Plantactinospora sp. BC1: one gene and its partner. The protein of the gene in region 1 interacts with the protein of each later gene in a pairwise test. Links are inferred from orthologs where the notes say so. Each region holds a gene or a part of one and is shown on either strand. Other genes may lie near its edges.

Region 1 (3,518 bases):
ACACCCCTGCGCAGCAGCGGGGTGACCACGCTCTCCAACTCGTCCCGGGTCAGGTGCAGCGCCTGTTCGACGCCGGGCACCGGTACCGGCGCGGTCGTGGCCCGGGACAACATCTCCTTGGCCCCGCGTACGTCGTCCCAGAACTGCCGGCGGGCGCGCCACTGGCTGGCCGTGGCCGGTCGGCACAGTTGCTCCCAGATCGGCCCGTGCGCGGCCCGGATCACCCCGCCCAGGTGCTCGACCAGTGCCGCGTCGAGGTCGAGCCCGCCGAGGTCGGCGACGCCGCCCGAGCCGACCACCACGAACCGGGCCCGGCCGTTCCCGTCGGTCCCCTCGTTGCGGACCACCGCGATGTCCAGGGTGCCGCCGCCGAAGTCGAAGACCGCCAGCGCGGACCGGACCGGCACCGGCCGGCGCAACACGTCGGCGAAGTAGCGGGCGGCGGCGACCGGCTCGGGCACCAGCAGCGTGCCGCCGGGCGGCCGGGGCGACCCGTCGGTGTCGGCCGTCACCGGCGGCCAGCCGGCCCGGGCGACGGCGGCGGCCAGGGTGTCCCGGCGGCGGGCTCCCCAACTGGCCGGATAGCTGAGTACGGCCGGCGGCAGGAACCCGACCGCCTCCACCGCCGCCCCGGCCACCGCACCGAGTACGCCGGCCAGCAGGTCGACGGTGGCGATCTCGCGGTCACCGAGGAGTACGGCGGCTTCGTCGATCCGTCGCTTCGGGTTCGGCTCGTAGCGGGCCGGGTCGGCCTGGGCAAGTCGCTGGGCGTCCCGCCCGACGTGTGACCGTCCGGCGTCGTCGAGGAAGACGCCGGACGGCAGGATCGGCTGCCCGTCGAAGAGCAGCGGCCTGGTCCGGCCGTCCGGCCAGCGCAGCACCGCGACGGTGTGCGAGGTCCCGAGGTCGACCCCGAGCCCGTACCCTCCGTCCTGACCCGCCATTACCCGACTCCTCCGCAGGGCGAGGGATTACCCGGCCCCGCATGCTACGTCCCGGCCCCCACCCCCGGCCCGCCCGACCCCGCGCGTGATGATCACGCTCTTTCCGGGCACGTGCGGTCCCGGTCCGCACGGAAGCCACTCTGCGCGGGGAGCCGGGCGGGACGCGGAGCGTCAGGCGGCGAGGCGGCGCCGGGAGACCTCGGCGAGGGCGACCGCCGCGGCGACGCTGGCGTTGAGCGACTCGACCTCGGAGACCATCGGGATGCTGACCCGCAGGTCACAGGTGGCGCCGACCAGCCGGGACAGGCCGCGCCCCTCGGAGCCGACCACCACCACCAGCGGGCCGACCGCCACCTCCAGGTCGTAGAGGTCGGTCTCGCCGTCGGCGTCCAGCCCGACCACCATGAACCCCTCCTGCTGGGCGAGCTTGAGCGCCCGGGTCAGGTTGGTGACCTGGCTGACCGGTACCCGGGCCGCCGCGCCGGCACTGGTCCGCCAGGCGGTCGCGGTGATCCCGGCGGCCCGCCGCTCGGGTACGAAGACACCCTGCGCGCCGAAGGCGGCCGCCGAACGGATCACCGCGCCGAGATTGCGCGGGTCGGTGATGCCGTCGAGCGCGACCAGCAGCGGGGAGGGCTGCTCGAGCGCCACCGCGAGCATGTCCTCGTAGGGCTGGTAGGCGAAGGGCGGCACCTGCACGCCGATCCCCTGGTGCAGCACCCCGCCGGTCATCCGGTCCAGCTCGTTGCGGCTGACCTCCAGGATCGCGATGCCCCGGTCGGCGGCGGTCCGGACCGCCTCGTTGACCCGGTCGTCGATGTCGATGCCCTGCGCGACGTAGAGCGCGGTGGCCGGCACCTGCGACCGGAGCGCCTCCACCACCGGGTTCCGGCCGACCAGCAGCTCGGCCGCCTCCCGGCCGGGAGCGGAGCGGCGGCCCGGCGCGACCCGGGGACCCGGGCGCGGGGCCGGCTTGCCACCGGTACGCCCGGCGGTGGCCGCACCCCGACCGGCGCTGACCGACTTGCGGCCGCCCTTCTTCGTACCGGCGCCGCCGGCACCCCAGGTGGTGTCCTTGCTCCCCGGTACGCCGATCTTCGGCGCCCGGCCCTCCTCGGCGGCGGCCCGGCGCTCCTTCGCCTGCTTCCAGGCGGTGCGCTGCGGCAACTGCTCGGTGCCGGAGTAAGCCTTGTGCCAGGGCCGCTCGTCGGCGGGCAGCGTCTTGCCCCGGCCCTTGAGCGCATCCCGGTTCTTGCCTCCGGAGCCCGTGGTGGCGCCCTTCTTGGCGCTGACCCGACGCCCTCTGCGTGGCGAATTTCCGGGCATCAGTCCTGTTCTCCGATCGTCCAACGCGGTCCGTGCGGGGTGTCTTCGACCACCACGCCCGCGTGCTTGAGCTGGTCCCGTACCGAATCGGCGGCGGCCCAGTCCCGGCGGCTGCGGGCCTGTGCCCGCTGCTCCAGGGCCAGCGCCACCAGCGCGTCGACCACGGACCGCAGTTGCCCATCCTGCCCCTCGCTGCGCCAGGCCGCGTCGAGGGGGTCGAGACCGAGCACGTCGAGCATGGCACGGACCACGGCGAGCGCGGCCCTGGTCCCGGCGTCGTCCCCGCCGGCCAGCGCGATCTGGCCGTCCCGGACCGTGTCGTGCAGCACCGCGACCGCGGCCGAGGTGTTGAGGTCGTCGTCCAGGGCGGCGCCGAATCCGGCCGGCAGCTCACCGAGCGCCCCCGCGCCGACCCGTTCCACGGCCCGCCGCACGAAGCCTTCCACCCGGCGGTACGCCACGGCGGACTCGCGCAGCGACTCGTCCGAGTAGTCGATCCGGGACCGGTAGTGCGGGGCGACCAGGTAGTAGCGCAGCTCCACCGGGCGGATCCCGATCGAGGCGACGTGGTCGAGGTCGACCACGTTCCCCAGCGACTTGCTCATCTTGGCCTCGCCGAGGTTGAGCAGGCCGTGGTGCACCCAGTACCGGACGAAGGGCAGGCCGGCGGCGCGGGACTGGGCCTGCTCGTTCTCGTGGTGCGGGAAGGTCAGGTCGAGCCCGCCGCCGTGGATGTCGAACTCGGCGCCGAGATAGCGCCAGCACATCGCCGAGCACTCGATGTGCCAGCCGGGCCGGCCGGGCCCCCACGGCGACGGCCAGGCCGCGTCCGCCGGCTCCTCCGGCTTGGCACCCTTCCAGAGCGCGAAGTCGTTGGCGTCCCGCTTGCCCCGTTCGACGACCTCCTCGGCGATCTGCGTCTGGGTGGCGTCGGGGCGCTGACCGGACAGGTCGCCGTATTCCGGGTACGACCGGACGTCGAAGTAGACGTCTCCGGAACCGTCGTCGGCGACGTAGGCGTGCCCGTCGGCGAGCAACTTCTTGATCAGCTCGTGCATCTCCGGGATGTGCCCGGTCGCCCTCGGCTCGTACGTCGGCGGGAGCACGTTGAGGCTGCGGTAGGCGGCGCCGAGCAGCACCTCGTTGGCGTACGCGATCGACCAGAACGGGCGGCCCTGCTCGACCGCCTTGGTCAGGATCTTGTCGTCGACGTCGGTGACGTTGCGGATGAAGTCCACCTGGAAGCCG
Region 2 (3,430 bases), 5.0 Mb from region 1 along the record:
GTGCCCGTAGGAGACGCCGGTGCCGGCGGGCACCCGCTTGGTCAACGTCACCCGGGCCTGCGCGGTCATCGCCGGCCGCAGCCCGAACTGCTCGCCGGGGACCGGCGACAGCCCGTACATCGCGATGCCGGGACGGACCAGGTCGAAGTGGGTGTCCGGCCGGGTCAGCGTGGCCGCCGAGTTGGCCAGGTGCCGCAGCCGGGGGCGCAGCCCGGCCCGCTCGGCCAGGGCGAGTCCCTCGGTGAAGACCGCGAGCTGCCGGTCGGTGGTGGCGTGCGTCGGCGCGTCGGCGTAGACCAGGTGACTCCAGAGCCCGACCACCTCGATCAGCCCGTCGGCCTGGGCCTTCGCCGCCGCGTCGAGCAGCTCGGGCCAGTCGTCCAGGGTCGCGCCGCCCCGGGAGAGGCCCGTGTCGATCTTGAGGTGGGCCCGGGCCGGCCGGCCGGCGCGCTCGGCGGCGGCGACCAGTTCGGCGAGCTGGCCCAGGCTGGCGGCGGCCAGGTCGACGTCGGCGGCCACCCCGTCGTGCAGCGGCAGCCCGGGCGCCAACAGCCAGGCCAGCACCGGTGCGGTGATCCCGGCCCGGCGCAGCGTCAACGCCTCGTCCAGGGTGCAGACACCCAGCCAGTCGGCCCCGGCGTCGAGCGCCGCCCCGGCGGCCGGGAGCATGCCGTGGCCGTACGCGTCACCCTTGACCACGGCCATCAGCTCGGCGCTCGTCCCGGACCGCAGTCGGGACACGTTGTCGCGGATCGCGTCAAGATCGACGCGTACCTCGGCCTGCCACATGCGCTCAGCCTACTTGTGGGTAGATCGAAATGGCCCCGGGTGGCGCGACCAGGACACTCCGCCGCTCACCGGGGCAGCCTGGCGATCACCCGGCGCAGCGCGGCGGCCACGTCGGCGGCGACGACCGGCCCGCGCCGGGCGGCCTCCTGCCCGGCCAGCCCGTGCAGGTACGCGGCGGCGGCCGCCGCCCGCTCGGCCGGCACTCCGGCGGCGAGCAGCGAGCCCAGCAACCCGGCCAGCACGTCGCCGGTGCCGGCGGTGGCGAGCGCCGGGGTGCCGGTCGGGTTGGCGAAGGCCTGCCCGTCCGGGGTGGCGACCACCGTCCGGTCGCCCTTGAGCAGCACCACCGCGTTCATCCAGCTGGCCAGTTGCAGCGCGGCGGCGACCCGGTCCCGGGGCGGCTCGCCGCAGAGCCGGGCGTACTCGCGGTCGTGCGGGGTGACCACGATCGGCGCGTCCCGCTCCCGCAGCCGCTCGGCCATCGAGCCGTCGACCAGCAGGGTGAGCGCGTCCGCGTCCAGCACCACCGGCACCGGTGCGGCGAGTACGCAGCGCAGCTCGGTGGCGGCCGCATCGTCGGTGCCGAGCCCGGAGCCGCAGACCCAGGCCTGCACCCGGCCGGCCTCGGTGACCCGGTCGGCGGCGACCACCGAGGGATAGCGGCGCAGCACCTCGGCGCGGGCGCCACCGGCGTACCGGATCATGCCGGTCGGTCCGGCGACCGCGCCGCCGACCGAGAGCACCGCGGCACCCGGGTACGTCGCCGAGCCGGTGGCCAGCCCGACCACGCCCCGGCTGTATTTCTCCTCCTCCGGGCCGAGCCGGGGCCACCAGTCGGACACGTCCGACCACTCGGTGACGCGTACCGCCGGGGTGCCCCGCAGCGACGGGCCGAGCCCGATGTCGACCAGCTCGACCCGCCCGGCCCGGGGTGCGGCCGGGCCGACCACCAGGGCGGACTTGAGGCAGCCGAAGGTGACCGTCAGGTCCGCGGTCACCGTGCTGGGCAGGCCGACGGAGCGCGGCACGTCGCCGGTGTCCACCTCGACGCCGCTCGGCACGTCCACCGCGACCACGGGCGGCCGGTCTCCGGACCGGCCGGTCAGGCCGGGCAGCCCGGCCACCAGCCGGGCGGCCGGCTCGCGCAGCCCGCCCGAGCCGCCGATCCCGACGATCCCGTCCAGCACCAGGTCGGCCCGGTCCGGCAGCCCGTCGACGATCCGCCCACCGGCCGCCCGCAGCGCCGCCAGGCCGCCCTGGTGCACCCGCTCCGGCGCCAGCAGCAGCGCGCTCACCGCCGCACCCCGGCCGGCGAGCCGGGCACCCGCGTAGAGGGTGTCGCCGCCGTTGTCGCCGGAGCCGACCAGCAGCAGCACCCGGGCGCCGTAGACCCCGCCGCCCCGCTCGGCGAGCAAACGGGCGCAGTGCCCGGCCAGCCCGCCGGCAGCCCGCTGCATCAGGGTGCCGGCCGGCAGGGTGGCCATCAGGGCGCGTTCGGCGGCGCGTACGTCCGCCACCCGCCACGCGGCCCTCATCGCTCGGCCACCACCATCGCCGAGGCGATCCCGCCGTCGTGGGACAGCGACAGGTGCCAGCGCTGCACCCCGCGCTCGGTGGCGGCGGCCGCGACCGTGCCGGAGACGGTCAGCCACGGCCGCCCGTCCGGGTCGGAGACCACCTCGCAGTCGTGCCAGTGCAGCCCGGCCGGTGCGCCCAACGCCTTGGCCACCGCCTCCTTGGCGGCGAACCGGGCGGCGAGCGACTCGGCCGAGCGTGGGTTGCCCGACCCGGTGACCCGCTCCGCCCCGGTGAAGAGTCGATCGGCCAGCAGCGGGGTGCGTGCGAGCGCCCGGGCGAACCGATCGACCAGTACGACGTCGATGCCGACTGCGACGATCACCGCCTCACCCTACCGGCGGGCGCGGGAGCGCACGTGACGGTGAACGGCTCACTCCACGGTGACCGACTTGGCCAGGTTGCGCGGCTGGTCGACGTCGTGCCCCCGGGCGGCGGCGATCTCGCAGGCGAGCACCTGCAACGGCACCGTGGTCACCAGCGGGGCCAGCAGGGTCGGGGTGCGCGGTACGTAGATCAGGTGGTCCGCGTACGGCGTCACCGCCTCGTCGCCCGCCTCGGCGATCACGATGGTCCGGGCGCCCCGGGCCCGGATCTCCTGGATGTTGGAGACGATCTTGTCGTGCAGCATGCCCCGCCCGGCCGGGGAGGGCACGATGCAGACCACCGGGGTGCCCTGGTCGATCAGGGCGATCGGGCCGTGCTTCAACTCGCCGGCCGCGAACCCCTCAGCGTGCATGTAGGCGAGTTCCTTGAGCTTGAGCGCGCCCTCCAGGGCGACCGGGAAGCCGACGTGCCGGCCGATGAAGAGCACCGTCGGCGCCGCCTTGAGGTCCCGGGCCAGGTCGCGGATCGGCTCGATGCCGGCGAGCAGCTCCCGCAGCTTGTCCGGCATCTCCTGGAGCTGGTCGACCACCGCGGCCACCTCGTCGGCGTACTTGATGCCGCGCACCTGGGCCAGGTGCAGGCCGATCAGGTAGCAGGCCACCAACTGGGTGAGGAACGCCTTGGTGGAGGCGACCGCCACCTCGGGCCCGCCGTGGGTGTAGAGCACCGCGTCGGACTC

The links.
Region 2: the proteins of rlmB (region 1) and C6361_RS32895 interact in binary tests that used the Escherichia coli proteins (3 or more experiments, as listed by UniProt). The link is inferred for Plantactinospora sp. BC1 from one-to-one orthologs.

Annotation. Positions count from the first base shown.
Region 1 is NZ_CP028158.1:2,487,975-2,491,492, reverse strand. Bases 194-3,192 are described here. They hold rlmB (23S rRNA (guanosine(2251)-2'-O)-methyltransferase RlmB), read right to left. Parts: upstream 2,271-3,192; coding sequence 1,116-2,270; downstream 194-1,115. Other genes in these bases: cysS (cysteine--tRNA ligase), read right to left, coding at 2,270-3,192; C6361_RS10530 (Hsp70 family protein), read right to left, coding at 194-944. Also shown: more of C6361_RS10530, read right to left, coding at 1-193; more of cysS, read right to left, coding at 3,193-3,518. UniProt on the Escherichia coli protein: Specifically methylates the ribose of guanosine 2251 in 23S rRNA.
Region 2 is NZ_CP028158.1:7,491,947-7,495,376, reverse strand. The notes cover bases 90-3,000. They hold C6361_RS32895 (NAD(P)H-hydrate dehydratase), read right to left. Parts: upstream 2,325-3,000; coding sequence 855-2,324; downstream 90-854. Other genes in these bases: glmS (glutamine--fructose-6-phosphate transaminase (isomerizing)), read right to left, coding at 2,738-3,000; C6361_RS32890 (holo-ACP synthase), read right to left, coding at 2,321-2,689; alr (alanine racemase), read right to left, coding at 90-789. In the rest of the region: more of alr, read right to left, coding at 1-89; more of glmS, read right to left, coding at 3,001-3,430. UniProt on the Escherichia coli protein: Bifunctional enzyme that catalyzes the epimerization of the S- and R-forms of NAD(P)HX and the dehydration of the S-form of NAD(P)HX at the expense of ADP, which is converted to AMP.